Regions from separate parts of the Paenibacillus sp. USHLN196 genome, predicted to be linked through region 1. Evidence: a T-box and tRNA genes for the amino acid it is inferred to sense, from the RefSeq annotation. Region 1 holds a T-box; the other regions hold tRNA genes.
What was found. The T-box of region 1 lies ahead of leuS (leucine--tRNA ligase). A T-box ahead of a tRNA ligase gene usually reads a tRNA of that ligase, here a tRNA-Leu.

Region 1 (3,173 bases):
TTTCCCTTGTCCTTTGCCGTTCTCTTCCAACCAAGCAATCATTTTGGCAACCGCTTCTTCATTGTTCAGTCCGTTCAAGAAATCGGAATTCACATGCGCGCCATCACCTGAATACGCCTCTTGTGTAACGTCTCCACCTTGAATAACCTCGATGATATCCAGACCGAACTGCTTCGCAAATTCCCAGTCACGTGCATCATGACCCGGAACAGCCATAACTGCACCTGTACCGTAACCAGCAAGGACATAATCGGCAATCCAGATTGGCAGTTTTGCACCATTAACGGGATTGATTGCATAAGCGCCAGTGAATACACCTGTTTTGTCTTTAGCCAAATCCGTACGTTCCAGATCACTCTTACGAGAAGCCTGCTCCTGATAAGCCTGAATCGCTTCACGTTGGTCATCAGTTGTAATTGCTCCTACCAATTCATGTTCCGGAGCAAGTACCGCAAAGCTCGCACCGAACAATGTGTCCGCACGGGTAGTGAACACCTTGATGACTTCCTCGCGACCCTCTATGGCAAATACAACTTCTGCACCTGTCGATTTACCGATCCAGTTGCGCTGCATATCCTTGATGCTTTCAGACCAATCCAGCTCTTCCAGGTCTTCCAACAGACGCTCTGCATACTCGGTAATTCTCAGAACCCATTGACGCATCGGTTTGCGTACAACCGGATGTCCACCACGTTCACTCTTGCCATCAATAACCTCTTCATTAGCCAGTACTGTTCCAAGTGCTTCACACCAGTTAACGGCTACTTCATCCACATAAGCGAGGCCTTTATTATACAGTTGGATAAAGATCCATTGCGTCCATTTATAGTATTCAGGGTCCGTTGTGCTGATCTCACGATCCCAGTCATAAGAGAAACCGAGCGATTTGATCTGGCGACGGAAATTGTCAATATTACGGAATGTAATATCTCGTGGATGTTCACCTGTATCCAGTGCATGCTGCTCAGCAGGCAGACCGAAAGCGTCCCAACCCATTGGGTGCAATACGTTGTAACCGCGCATACGTTTGTAACGGGAAACGATATCCGTTGCCGTATATCCTTCCGGGTGGCCTACGTGCAGACCTGAACCGGATGGATATGGGAACATATCCAGTGCATAAAACTTCGGTTTAGCAGGATCCTCACCCGTTTTAAACGTTTTATTCGCATCCCAGTATTGCTGCCAACTTTTTTCCATGACTTGTGGCTGATAGCCGTGTTTCGGCTGGTTATTCTCACTCATCTATTGTTCCTCCTTCAGGTTAATCGCATTTTAATTGCAACAAAAAAACCTCAGCATCCCGTAGCGTTTGCAGCGCTAGGGACGAGAGGTTGAATTCCCGTGGTACCACCCTAGTTAGCGGACGAACGTGCTTCGTCATCCACTCCCTTTGGACCTGTAACGGCGGTTAACCGATGCGGATTTCCATTCCTGAACCCAAGCTTTATACAAGCAGGTTAAACAGAATGGTGTAATCACCGCATTTCTCCAAGGCGAGTTCGCAAATTACTGTCAACCGGCTTGCACCAACCGCCGGCTCTCTGTTATGTACAGGAATTACTACTGATCCTTATCATCGAAATATGTATACAATATCGGGAACATTATATAAAAAAGCAAGCCCAAAGTCAATATTACACGTGATAATCACCCTTTTAAGCAACACGGTTCGTATCTTTCAATAACACTCGTTACTGTTCAGGATAAACGAAAACGCTCGATGCCTTCCTCCAGATTATGAATGGCCCAATTCACATGTTCCTGATTATCATATTGGCGATAAGCGCATTCAATGCGTAATACCAGATCAAAATACAAGTCGTATAGACTTCTTCTTCTCAGCTCACTTTCAGTCGTAATCGCTTGCCCGTATCCCTTCACGAATCCGGGAGTATAGTTAAAATGACTAAAGTAATGCTCCATCAAAGGGTCTGCCCACAGAGAACGTTCAAAATCAATAATTGCTGTGATGCAACCTGCGTCTACCAGAACATTGCCATCCCACAGATCCCAACTGACAAGTACAGGTTCTTTGACATCGTCCAACACATCCGATTTTTCTTCAATCAAGCGTCTCAACTCAGGGTATTCAATCGAAAATGTAATCCCGGCTTCTTCCCCATCGTTAAGAATGTCATCCATCAGATGGATAAATGCTTCTTTCCATGTAGAATAACGTTGTTTTTGCTTCGAAAAATATCCGAACTTCTCTCCTTTGATCTCATTAATCCGACGGTTATACTGACCTAGTTGCTGCTCAATAGCTTCCTGCTCTTCCGCCGCGTATTGATCCTTGACCTGATTGTAGGGTGTTCCAGAAATATAATCCATGATAAAATAACGCGCTGGAGCAATGGTTAACGAATCATCATAAGCCAGCACTTGCGGTACGGGAACATCCTGTAGTTTCGTAATGAGGCGTAGTGCCTCAACCTCGGCAATCATGAGATCCTGCTCACAGCGCATCAGATTTGTCGAAGCCGACGGAGCAATTTTGAGTACCACCCGCTGTGCATCACTTAGGGTAATGAGATATGCATGATTGGCCCAGCCATCCACCATCTCCTTATAGTCCTGTATATTTGCAGAGAAATGTTGTTTAATTATGGTATTCAGCTGTTCTGACGTGAGTCTTGTTTTATATGTACTTTCCATTACTGCACCTCACTTTGAATAATAATTCAGTTAGAAAACGCTTTCTATCCAATCATTATGGCTTCCTTTCCTATAACTAGCAATACTTTTTGTCACCTCGTTATGTCTTTTCTTGCATTTCCTTGCCCGATTCACAGAAGCTTGTTATTCATTCTCCATGGAAAATCAAACAAAAAAACTGCCCTTATGCACCATAAGGACAGCTCTTCTCATTCGCTCTTACTTCACAGCAACGTAGAACAAGCGCTGTGCGCTGTCTCCGGCTTCTTCCCATTCAAAATCGGCATACACCTTCACGTCTCTGAAACCTGCCTTGGATAACTCCAGCTTCATCCAGTCCGGATTATACGCGCGCTGGACATGAACTTCTTCAAAACGCTGGTACATATCCTTACTACCATCATCCACACGCGAAAAGATACTCAGATGATGCTCAATCTCACAACGATCTTGATCCAATCCACAAGTCCATATATACGATACGGAGCGTTCATCCAGTACAAAAGGTTGCTCCT
Region 2 (3,173 bases), on a different contig from region 1:
CTACGCTCTTCCCCTGCACTGTTGGTTAGAACGGCAAACGGCATTTTTTTGTACATCAGCAATTTGATAAATTTGCGTCCTGCTTCATTTGGAGCAGTCACTAAGATCATCTCAGTATCCATCATTCGTTCCTCCCTTGGCGTGAAAAGACAACAAAAAAGAAGCGTGGGGGACCAAGGCCTCCCGAACGCTTCTTAAATAACCCATGGCGAAAACACCATGAACCAGCGTACGGCTTGTTGCCTCTCCCTTTAACGCTTACGAGGTTAGCTGACGGATTCGGGCGCGAGAGTCGCCCTATTTCCGGCTGTCACCGGAAAATTCACCCCATGAATACCACTGTCCTGGACAGCGCATTCCGTTGGTTCCCCCGTTTCCCACTCATCAATGAATGGAAACTCAGCGATTAAAACATCGTTCGTATATCTTAAAGTAAGATCGAGCGATATTATCGTTTGTTTCGTTTTTCAAGTACAATTTAGTTTAAATTGAAATTACGTTATGAATCATACACCCGCGACATGACGGTGTAAAGTCCGCCCAGATCACCGAATCGGCAGATTTTTGCCAATACCCATCCATAATAACGCTTACAATAAGGTTATACTCTACCCATCTCTTCAAGGCTATCTAATTCTCACTCTGACGAAAATCACATCGATATTCATTCACGTATTCTGCACAACTTGCCTGTTTTGATTCTTTTAACACCATATTAGTTTTGCAATATTTAATTGTAACCAATATAATAAGAGGTATAAGATTAGATCATGGAGGCGATTTAGATGACAGTCTACGATTACAAAGTGAATACCCTTCGCGGTCAAGAAGTTGAAATGTCCGACTACCGTGACAAAGTGCTACTGATTGTGAATACGGCAAGCTCATGTGGCCTTACTCCTCAATTCAAAGGTCTGCAAGAACTGCAAGACAAGTTTCAGGATGCCCCTTTTGCAGTTCTGGGTTTTCCAAGCAACCAGTTTGCACAGGAAAAAGGATCTTCCGACGACATTGCAGAGTTCTGTCAGATGAATTATGGCGTGAGCTTCCCAATGTTCGAGAAAATTGATGTGAACGGCTCAAGCGCTCATCCTCTCTTCCAGCATCTAAGCAAAGAAGCTCCTGGCCTGCTCGGCTCCAAAGCAATCAAATGGAATTTCACCAAATTCCTTGTGGATCAGAACGGACAGGTACTGAAACGTTACGCTCCCAAAACAACACCCGACAAGATTGAAGAAGATATCAAGAACTTGCTTCAAAAATAACACACAGGCCACCCGCAACCGGACGATCGCCCCGGTAATGGATGGCCTTTTTTCTGACCTGAGGTTCTACTGGCCGAAAATACAAAAAGAAGAAGCTTTCCAATAAAGGAAAGCTTCTTCTTAATCGTTCATATGATGCGGTCGAGAGGACTCGAACCTCCACGGGCATACGCCCACTACCCCCTCAAGATAGCGTGTCTGCCATTCCACCACGACCGCATGTCGTAAATAATCGGCAACAGAATTGATTATACCGGCTTTAGATCTAAAAGTAAAGCACTTTTTAATACTTCTTTATCAGCCAGGCATTTTCCTCAAAAATCGCATATTCTCGTCATGTTCAGTCATGAACTGCATATCATTAGTTTTGATCCCCTCTTTTCCGGATAGAGCCGATCTGTGTAATCATTTATATATAGTAATATATAGTCTTCCCCTACACTCTGATAACAACTGACGTTGAATGATATATTAGATAACACAACATATGATTTATCAATTTAAAACCATAAATTACAAGGATTCTATTGACAAAAAGCGGACGTTTATGGGAAGATAACTATCATATAATTCGGATTTTCAAACACAAAGCAAACAAAAAGGTAAATAAATGTTACTTTAAGTGACATTTAACGAACACAGGAGGCGAATGATTGTGAACCGTGGGAATAAGCTGCTCGATTATGTCAAACTGCTTGATTCCTCTATTCAGGTCGGAGGGTTCACCCATTCCTTCGGCATGGATATCCATATCAAGGAGGGTACCATTCGTAATGCTGAAGATCTCGAATCATTCATGCGTTGTCAGTTGCATCCCAGCATCGTTCGTCTTGAAGGGATGGCCATAAAAGGCATCTATACCGCAGCAGATCACAAGGATACATGGCGGATAGCTCTGATCGACAAGCTCGTCCATGTTCAGCGAACTCCTGGAGATCTCAGAGAACAAGCTGCTGTTATGGGCAAACGATTGATCAGACTCGCACGCGCTCTGCACCCCTGGATTGATTTCAGCCAGCTCGAACAGATCTTCGCCAAATATGATTCGGTTGGCTGCCTCTCCACTGTTCATGCCTGGATTAACCACCATCTCGATATCCCGGTCGAGGAGGCGGTCCTTGGTTATCTGCATTCAGCCATGAATGCCTGCATAACCGAAGCCTCCAAAGTTATTCCCCTGAATAACGATATAACCAAAGATCTGATGGTCCGCCTGGCCGCAGATCTGGAGAATGAATGGAACACCGTCAGCGCCTCGGCTGCGGATGGACTGGCACAGCCAACCTCGATGTCCATGAAATCGTTTTTCCCCAGTTTCCATATGCTTGGAGCTGGACTTCATGCCTACAGGGCCTAATCCTCTTTCTCCTCAGCTTCACTTGCCTTCATTCGGACAAACAAAAAACACGCGGCAACCTCCTTGCCGACGTGTTTTTTTGTCATTTTATTTGTTTATTTAACGTATTTACGCCATTTAACATCACAAAATACACTTTTTTCCGTCTTTTTTAATTGTTAGATGACGCATTTACGTATATAATAAAATATACAGCTCGCATTTCTATATATTCTACATGAAGAGATGGCGACTGAATACTACAATCTAACCAGGGGTGAACCCTTTTGAACAAGAAAAAACCAGTGACTCCGTTCGGATGGGCCATCAAACGACGGCTAACCGAGCTTCAAGTGGACCAGAAGACCTTTTGTGAACAGTACGGTATCCCGCCCTATCGTTTGTCCAATCTCATTCACGGCACACGCAAAGCAACCCGCTTCAGGCATCTGGTCGCTGATATTTTGGATATTCCAGATGAACTGAGATAAGATTTCCGTCAAAGGAGGACCTCATTCATGAGACATGTTACATCCGACCTGGAAAGCCTTACGTTCCAATCCATACGTCAC
Region 3 (3,173 bases), on a different contig from region 1:
CAGCTCACGAGAAACAATCCAGTCTGCAAGCGAAGTATACTTCCCAAGCATATCTCCGAATCCGGCAGCAGTCATCACTTGGGGGGCTTGCTCCAGAATATCCAGATCGGCAAAGATAGCCTCAGGCGGCACAGCCTGAAATGTCTGTTTGACTCCGCTTACAATTAAGGGTGCACCTGCAGAGGTAAACCCATCTACTGAAGCCGCTGTCGGTATGGACAGAAATGGCTTGTTCATTTTGGAACAGACAAATCGCACCAGATCATGGATGGTACCTGAACCCACGGCGATGACTGCCTCACTAGCCAGGTTCACACCCAACATGACTTGTACAATAGCGGCTTCGTCGGCAACGATATCACCCGTGTGATTCTCCGGTAGAGCGATCTCATCCACATGAATTTCCGCTTCCCGAATACTGCTCAGTACATCAGACCCAGCGGCCAGAAACGTATGACGATCATAAACAACCGTCACATGATTGTACCCTCGCTCAGACAAATAACCCGGCAACCTCTGAATGGCCCCAGCTTCCAGATGAATCAACATATCCACCAATCGATGTTCATGTCCACAAGCACACTGCTGCGCTTCCTCATTCCATGCTGCAATTCGTTCGTTCATATTCATTCGCTCTTACCCTCCCATATGAGATATCATGCATAATTAACAGGTTAAAACCACAAAATGAAATAAGGAAATAAAATGTGATGATTTTCCTGATCACACTTTACTTCCTGTACCCAACATTTGCAAATCCATATCTCATATTTCCAAGTAGGTGAATCGATGAAATTAACGAAAGAATTAGGGGTTTCGCTCGGATTTCTCGCCGGAACCACCTTTGGTAGCGGTATCGCTTTTTTGTTTCGTCTCCAGTCCGTTGAAGTTATTGCCAGTGTTACGCTGTTCGGTATCGCAGGAGCCATTGCGGGAATCATCATGGCAATCATTTTGCGGCAGCGGCAGCATTAGAATGTCGGCCCAAAATGGCATATTCACACTAATTCTACAAAAAATAAAGAAAGGTTCATGAATTGCTCTGGAGCAACTCATGAACCTTTCTTTTGTTTGATGCGGTCGAGAGGACTCGAACCTCCACGGGGGGTTAGCCCACACGGACCTGAACCGTGCGCGTCTGCCAATTCCGCCACGACCGCATAATATGTATCTCCTCATCCATCGATGAAAAGCGTCCGGTGAAGCAATTCCTTGTTTTACCGTAATTCAGAGTATACATGGTTCAAAATTAAAATGCAACTTCTTTTTTATTTCATTCAGGAAAAGGACATATGTCCTTTTATATCAAATTCAAACATCCTATCGTAACATTAAGCAAATATACCAACCATGCAACTGAAAAATGAAGGAGAGATTCACTTTGAAAACAAGCAATCTTTGTTTTATCGGTGCCGGGTTTCATGCATCCACGAATATATATCCTTCTGTTGTTGAGGCTGGAGGGCAGATCCAGGCCATTGCCACTCGCAATATCGAACGCTCTGAAGCAGCTCTGCTGCGATTTGGCAGCAAAGGAAACGCGTATGACAACGCTCAGCTTATGTTACAGCGGGAAACCTGTGACGGAGTCGTTGTCGTCGCCCAGCCTGTAGATCAGACCACTCTTGTCCTTGAATGTATTCGGGCTGGCAAGAATGTATACGTGGATAAACCACTTGGATGGAACGCAGCCGAAGCCGCCACTGTAGCAGAAGCTGCCGAACAGGCTGGGGTCGTCGTCATGGTCGGTTTCATGAAACGTTATGCTCCCATATATGTGAAACTCAAGGAACTCATTGATGGCGGTTCGCTAGGTAAGGTGCGTTCGTTCCAGATGAAGTTCGCGGTAGACAGTACACCATTTTGCAAGGATGAGGAACAATTCATGAAGCTCGCTGCCATTCATATGGTTGATCTGATGCGTTTCCTGTTCGGAGAAGCCGTACGGGTTACAGGCACAACTGTGAAAGATGGGGAACATATCAACCAGAGCATCTCCCTTGTATTTGAGAATAACGTCGTGGGTAGTGCCTATTTCACCGGCATGAGTGCATGGTCACGAGAGAGTGAAAGTGTACTCGTCACCTTTGACAACGGATTTGCGTCAGCTGAAGAGATCAACACACTTACTGTTCATCAATCCCGAAGCTCGACCAGCCTTCCCTGGAAATCTCTCGAGGAGCAAGATACTGTATATACGCCTTCCGGATCTCCCATGTCAGGAGCTTATCGGGACCTTTATCTACGCGGGTTTGTTGGTGAAATGGCGCACTTTATCGAGTGTTGCCAGAATCAGACCGTCCCACATTCCAGCGCCAAGGATAATATTGGAACAATGGCTCTATGTGACTCCATTCTATCGTCACTGAAGTAGCGTATATACGCTTACGATCACATTTTATACATCCAGAGAAGAGCCTGAAACCGGGGCTCTTTTTTTATCTTATATACATCAACACATCTGCCTTCGCCTAGAATTAGGGTTTATAATGGTTTATAATCTGCATAATAAGTGATATGCTCTTCCATGAACTATACGTACTTTATGTAATATAACCACCCAAATAGATACTATAGAGAAAATCACCGGAAAGTGGAGGTGTCTTATAATGAAAAAGGACGCAACCAAGCTATGTCCCGCGCCATACGGCTGTTCCGTGGAAGTTACCCTCAGTGTGATCGGAGGCAAATGGAAAGGTGCCATTTTGTATCATTTATTCTCCGGTCCTTTGAGATTTAACGAGATCCGAAAATTGTTTCCTGACATCACCCAGCGTATGCTCACCCTGCAACTTCGAGAGTTGGAAGGCAGCGGAATTGTTCATCGTGAAATATACCCCCAGATCCCACCTAAAGTGGAGTATTCCCTCACACCATTTGGTGAAACGTTACGGCCAATTATCTTCAGCATGCGAGATTGGGGAGAAACGTATACAAATGAGGTTCTGGCCAGATCCTCACAAGAGGTATAAAACACAAAAGAAGCTGTCCCTTGTTCTTAGGGGTCAGCTTCTTTACTTATTTGATAACCGTCTGGATCGTAACCGTACGGTTACGCCCCTCTTCCTTCGCTTGATACAATGCATTATCCGCCAAGTGAAACAGTTCTGTGGATGTTGTGGAGTGCTTCGGATATTCAGCAATTCCAGCCGAGATGGTGACGGAACGATCTA
Region 4 (3,173 bases), on a different contig from region 1:
TATTTGAAACTATATTGCATAAATGCGTAATTGTCAAACCCATTTAAAACCCTTCGTAGTACCCCAATGTTATCGGAATTACGGTTTTTATATGAAAGAGGGCATCAAGTTTGGGTATCATTCATGACAAAAACGTCATTATTGATTCGTTGAAGGTGATTTTGGATAAATGAATAGGTTTGTCATGAGTTAAAAGAACTATTCCGTTATGTAGAATTTAAGAGATTATATTCTTTAAGTTGCATATATTGACAAAAATCTATTTTTTGCATATTATCGTCTTATCCAATCCACATATTGGATGAAAATTGATTTTATTGTGCGATAAATTCAAATAAAGGAGGTTTGGGGATTCGTATCTTAAGTAAGGTAGAAGTGGAAGATTTATTAAAACAAACATAGGAGAGTGTTATCTTTGAAAGCAAAAAAAATAGTAACTTTTGTTCTAGCATGTACCATGGTATTCTCAGCCGTTGGAATGGCAGTTCTCCCTGTAGTAACGGTATCTGCTGCCGATGCATCAGGTACAACAGCAAGTATTTCCGATGTTTTGAAGAACCAGCTGCCAGATGGAGGTTGGAGAAAAGATTATAAACAAACCAGTGGAGAATGGGCGAAGTCCACGATTGACAACAAGGCTACATACTCAGAAATTAGAAGATTGGCGAAAGAATTCAAAAAGACGAATGATCCGCGTTACTCAGCGGCTGCAATTAAAGGAATCAACTTTTTGATCAATATGCAGTATTCGAACGGTGGATGGCCGCAAGTGTACCAAAGCTCCGGATATCACAAACACATCACTTATAATGATGATGCCATGATTAACGTTATGTACATGCTGGATGAAGTAGCAACGCGTAAAGGTGACTTCTCGTTTATCGATAGTGCCCTTGCCAATCGCAGTAAGAACTCTGTTGCTAAAGGTGTAGATGCGATTCTGAATACACAGGTCGTTTCAGGCGGTAAGCTGACAGCATGGGGACAACAACATGATTCCAGTTCCCTTAAACCGGCAAGTGCAAGAATCTATGAAGTACCATCACTGACGGCTGGAGAGAGTGTAACGATTGTTAAATTCCTGAAAACCAGACCTGCTAACGCTAAAATTACGGCATCCATTAACGGAGCTGAGGCATGGTTTAACAAAGTGAAGATTACCGGTTACAAGTATGAAAGAGCAAACGGAGACAGCAAAATTATCGCTGATTCCAAAGCTGCACCGATCTGGGCTCGTTTCTACGAAGTGGGAACGGATAAACCCATCTTTATCGGTCGTGACGGGGTCGTTAAATACAAACTAAGTGATATTGATAAAGAAAGAAGAGGCGGTTATGCTTGGTACGGTAACTGGCCTTCCAAGCTGTAAATAGTAAGGAGTCGAAGGTTTCATTGCGTCAATTCCTGGTAACTATAAGTAAAGCCCGACTCAGACATAGACCTCTGGTTCGGGCTTTATTGTTATTATTTTCATTGTTGACACGATAGATTCCGCATGATATATTATTTCTTGTCGCCGAGATTGCCTACGGAGATATAATATGCGGTCGTGGCGGAATTGGCAGACGCGCACGGTTCAGGTCCGTGTGGGCTAACCCCCCGTGGAGGTTCGAGTCCTCTCGACCGCATCATATGTAATACAAGAAGGTTCCTAGAATGGTATATTGCCACTCTAGGAACCTTTTTTCTTTGTTTATTTTATTTATCCATTAATGGATAAATTTTTGTTTTGCGATGGTTTGCACCTTTATTTCAGAGGGGGTAGAGATAATAAAGACGGGCGTTGAGACCGCAGAGGTCAACTATGGAACTCAGGGCTCGACCACGATTATAACACAGGTAACTGGGAGTAGGACACCGATTCACATATCATAAGTTTCTCTATATCTCCAGGACGTACCTACAGGGTCAAGTTGAGTTAAATCGCGTTATGGATCGGAAGATCGTTGCATGGAAAATGCTCTATTCGGTCTTTATAATGAGGGCAGACTTGGGTGGATGAGACATAACCAGCTCCGCTCAGGTCACAGCATGCAACAATAAGGAGGCATATGATGTGCTAACTAGTGATACAGCCGTACACGTGCAGCAACAGAATGTTAATCTTGTAAGCGTTACAAATGGGCACGTTAGCCTGGAGATCAATCTTGAAAATGGTGAAGTGTCCTGCATCGGCAACCAATCTTCCCATGTGAAGGGCATTCGTAGTGCTTTTCGCTGGCAGGGCCGGGAATACAGCACGGATCATTATCAGAACCATGAGCTGACGGCACAGGAATATATTGTTCGAGAAGGTTTTGGAAAAGGCATCCGCTTGGTCATTCTGCATAAAGCATCGTTGCTGCCGCAGCTGGAGCAGCATTTCTATATATATGAATCCTCACCGTATGTACTGGTGCAGACCGTTATAGTCGGTGATAAAGAGCTTAAGGCGAACCGAATGGCTGTCATCCAATCCAAAACCATATCGATCGGCGGAGAATTCGATCAGGATGAACCAAGCATTCTGCGTATTCCGTTTGACAACGATAAATGGGTCAGATATACGGTGGTTAAGCCGCCGCTTGATGTGGAGAGTTACGAGGCGACAGCCTTGTTCGCGCCTGACAGCCGCCGGGGAATTGTGATGGGTTCCCTTACGCATCAGGTATGGAAAACAGGGATTCGTATGCAAAGCGAAAAAAGCGGACATATCGAAGGTCTTGATCTGTACGGCGGTGCCGTGAGTGAACTGACTCGCGATTCCCAGCCTCATGGTTATGTGAAGGGAAAGAGAGTTGAATCCCCGTTGGTATTCGTCGGGTTCTATGAAGACTACCGCGAAGGTCTTGAAGCCTACGGTCAGGCTAATAGCTGGATTGAGGCTCCATTACCTTGGGAGGGCGGTGTCCCGATTGGATGGAACAGTTGGTCTGCGGCCATGAGTGATCTGGACTATGATCTGTATACAGCGACCAGCGATTTTCTGAAAAATGAAGTACAGTTACTTGGATTCGAGAATGAGGATACGTTATATATCAACTTTGATGCTTTCTGGGACAATTTTACGCCGGAAGAAATGAAGAATGCGCTGGACCGGGTACGGCAAAATGGTCATAGAGCAGGGACGTACTGGACTCCATTTGCCTTCTGGGGAGGGCCTGATCAATTCGGTCAGGCGGTCGAAGGAACGA

Region 2: it has a tRNA-Leu gene. The T-box ahead of leuS (leucine--tRNA ligase) is inferred to sense a tRNA for this amino acid. The anticodon was not compared.
Region 3: it has a tRNA-Leu gene. The T-box ahead of leuS (leucine--tRNA ligase) is inferred to sense a tRNA for this amino acid. The anticodon was not compared.
Region 4: it has a tRNA-Leu gene. The T-box ahead of leuS (leucine--tRNA ligase) is inferred to sense a tRNA for this amino acid. The anticodon was not compared.

Annotation. Positions count from the first base shown of each region.
Region 1 covers NZ_JBBCYH010000005.1:385,578-388,750, forward strand. Annotated here, with positions in the region: gene leuS (leucine--tRNA ligase) at 1-1,245, opposite strand, end outside; T-box leader at 1,320-1,589, opposite strand; gene WFI24_RS15225 (phosphotransferase family protein) at 1,702-2,658, opposite strand; gene WFI24_RS15230 (class I SAM-dependent DNA methyltransferase) at 2,878-3,173, opposite strand, start outside.
Region 2 covers NZ_JBBCYH010000002.1:658,258-661,430, reverse strand. Annotated here, with positions in the region: gene WFI24_RS06305 (hypothetical protein) at 1-125, opposite strand, end outside; cyclic di-AMP (ydaO/yuaA leader) riboswitch at 241-415, opposite strand; gene WFI24_RS06300 (glutathione peroxidase) at 786-1,265, shown strand; tRNA gene WFI24_RS06295 (tRNA-Leu) at 1,402-1,484, opposite strand; gene WFI24_RS06290 (urease accessory protein UreF) at 1,921-2,622, shown strand; gene WFI24_RS06285 (XRE family transcriptional regulator) at 2,889-3,092, shown strand; gene WFI24_RS06280 (hypothetical protein) at 3,120-3,173, shown strand, end outside.
Region 3 covers NZ_JBBCYH010000004.1:407,700-410,872, reverse strand. Annotated here, with positions in the region: gene WFI24_RS11795 (sn-glycerol-1-phosphate dehydrogenase) at 1-630, opposite strand, end outside; gene WFI24_RS11790 (hypothetical protein) at 790-975, shown strand; tRNA gene WFI24_RS11785 (tRNA-Leu) at 1,076-1,160, opposite strand; gene WFI24_RS11780 (Gfo/Idh/MocA family protein) at 1,382-2,374, shown strand; gene WFI24_RS11775 (winged helix-turn-helix transcriptional regulator) at 2,610-2,972, shown strand; gene WFI24_RS11770 (sensor domain-containing diguanylate cyclase) at 3,019-3,173, opposite strand, start outside.
Region 4 covers NZ_JBBCYH010000004.1:495,216-498,388, forward strand. Annotated here, with positions in the region: gene pelA (pectate lyase) at 407-1,369, shown strand; tRNA gene WFI24_RS12240 (tRNA-Leu) at 1,544-1,628, shown strand; gene WFI24_RS12245 (alpha-galactosidase) at 2,057-3,173, shown strand, end outside.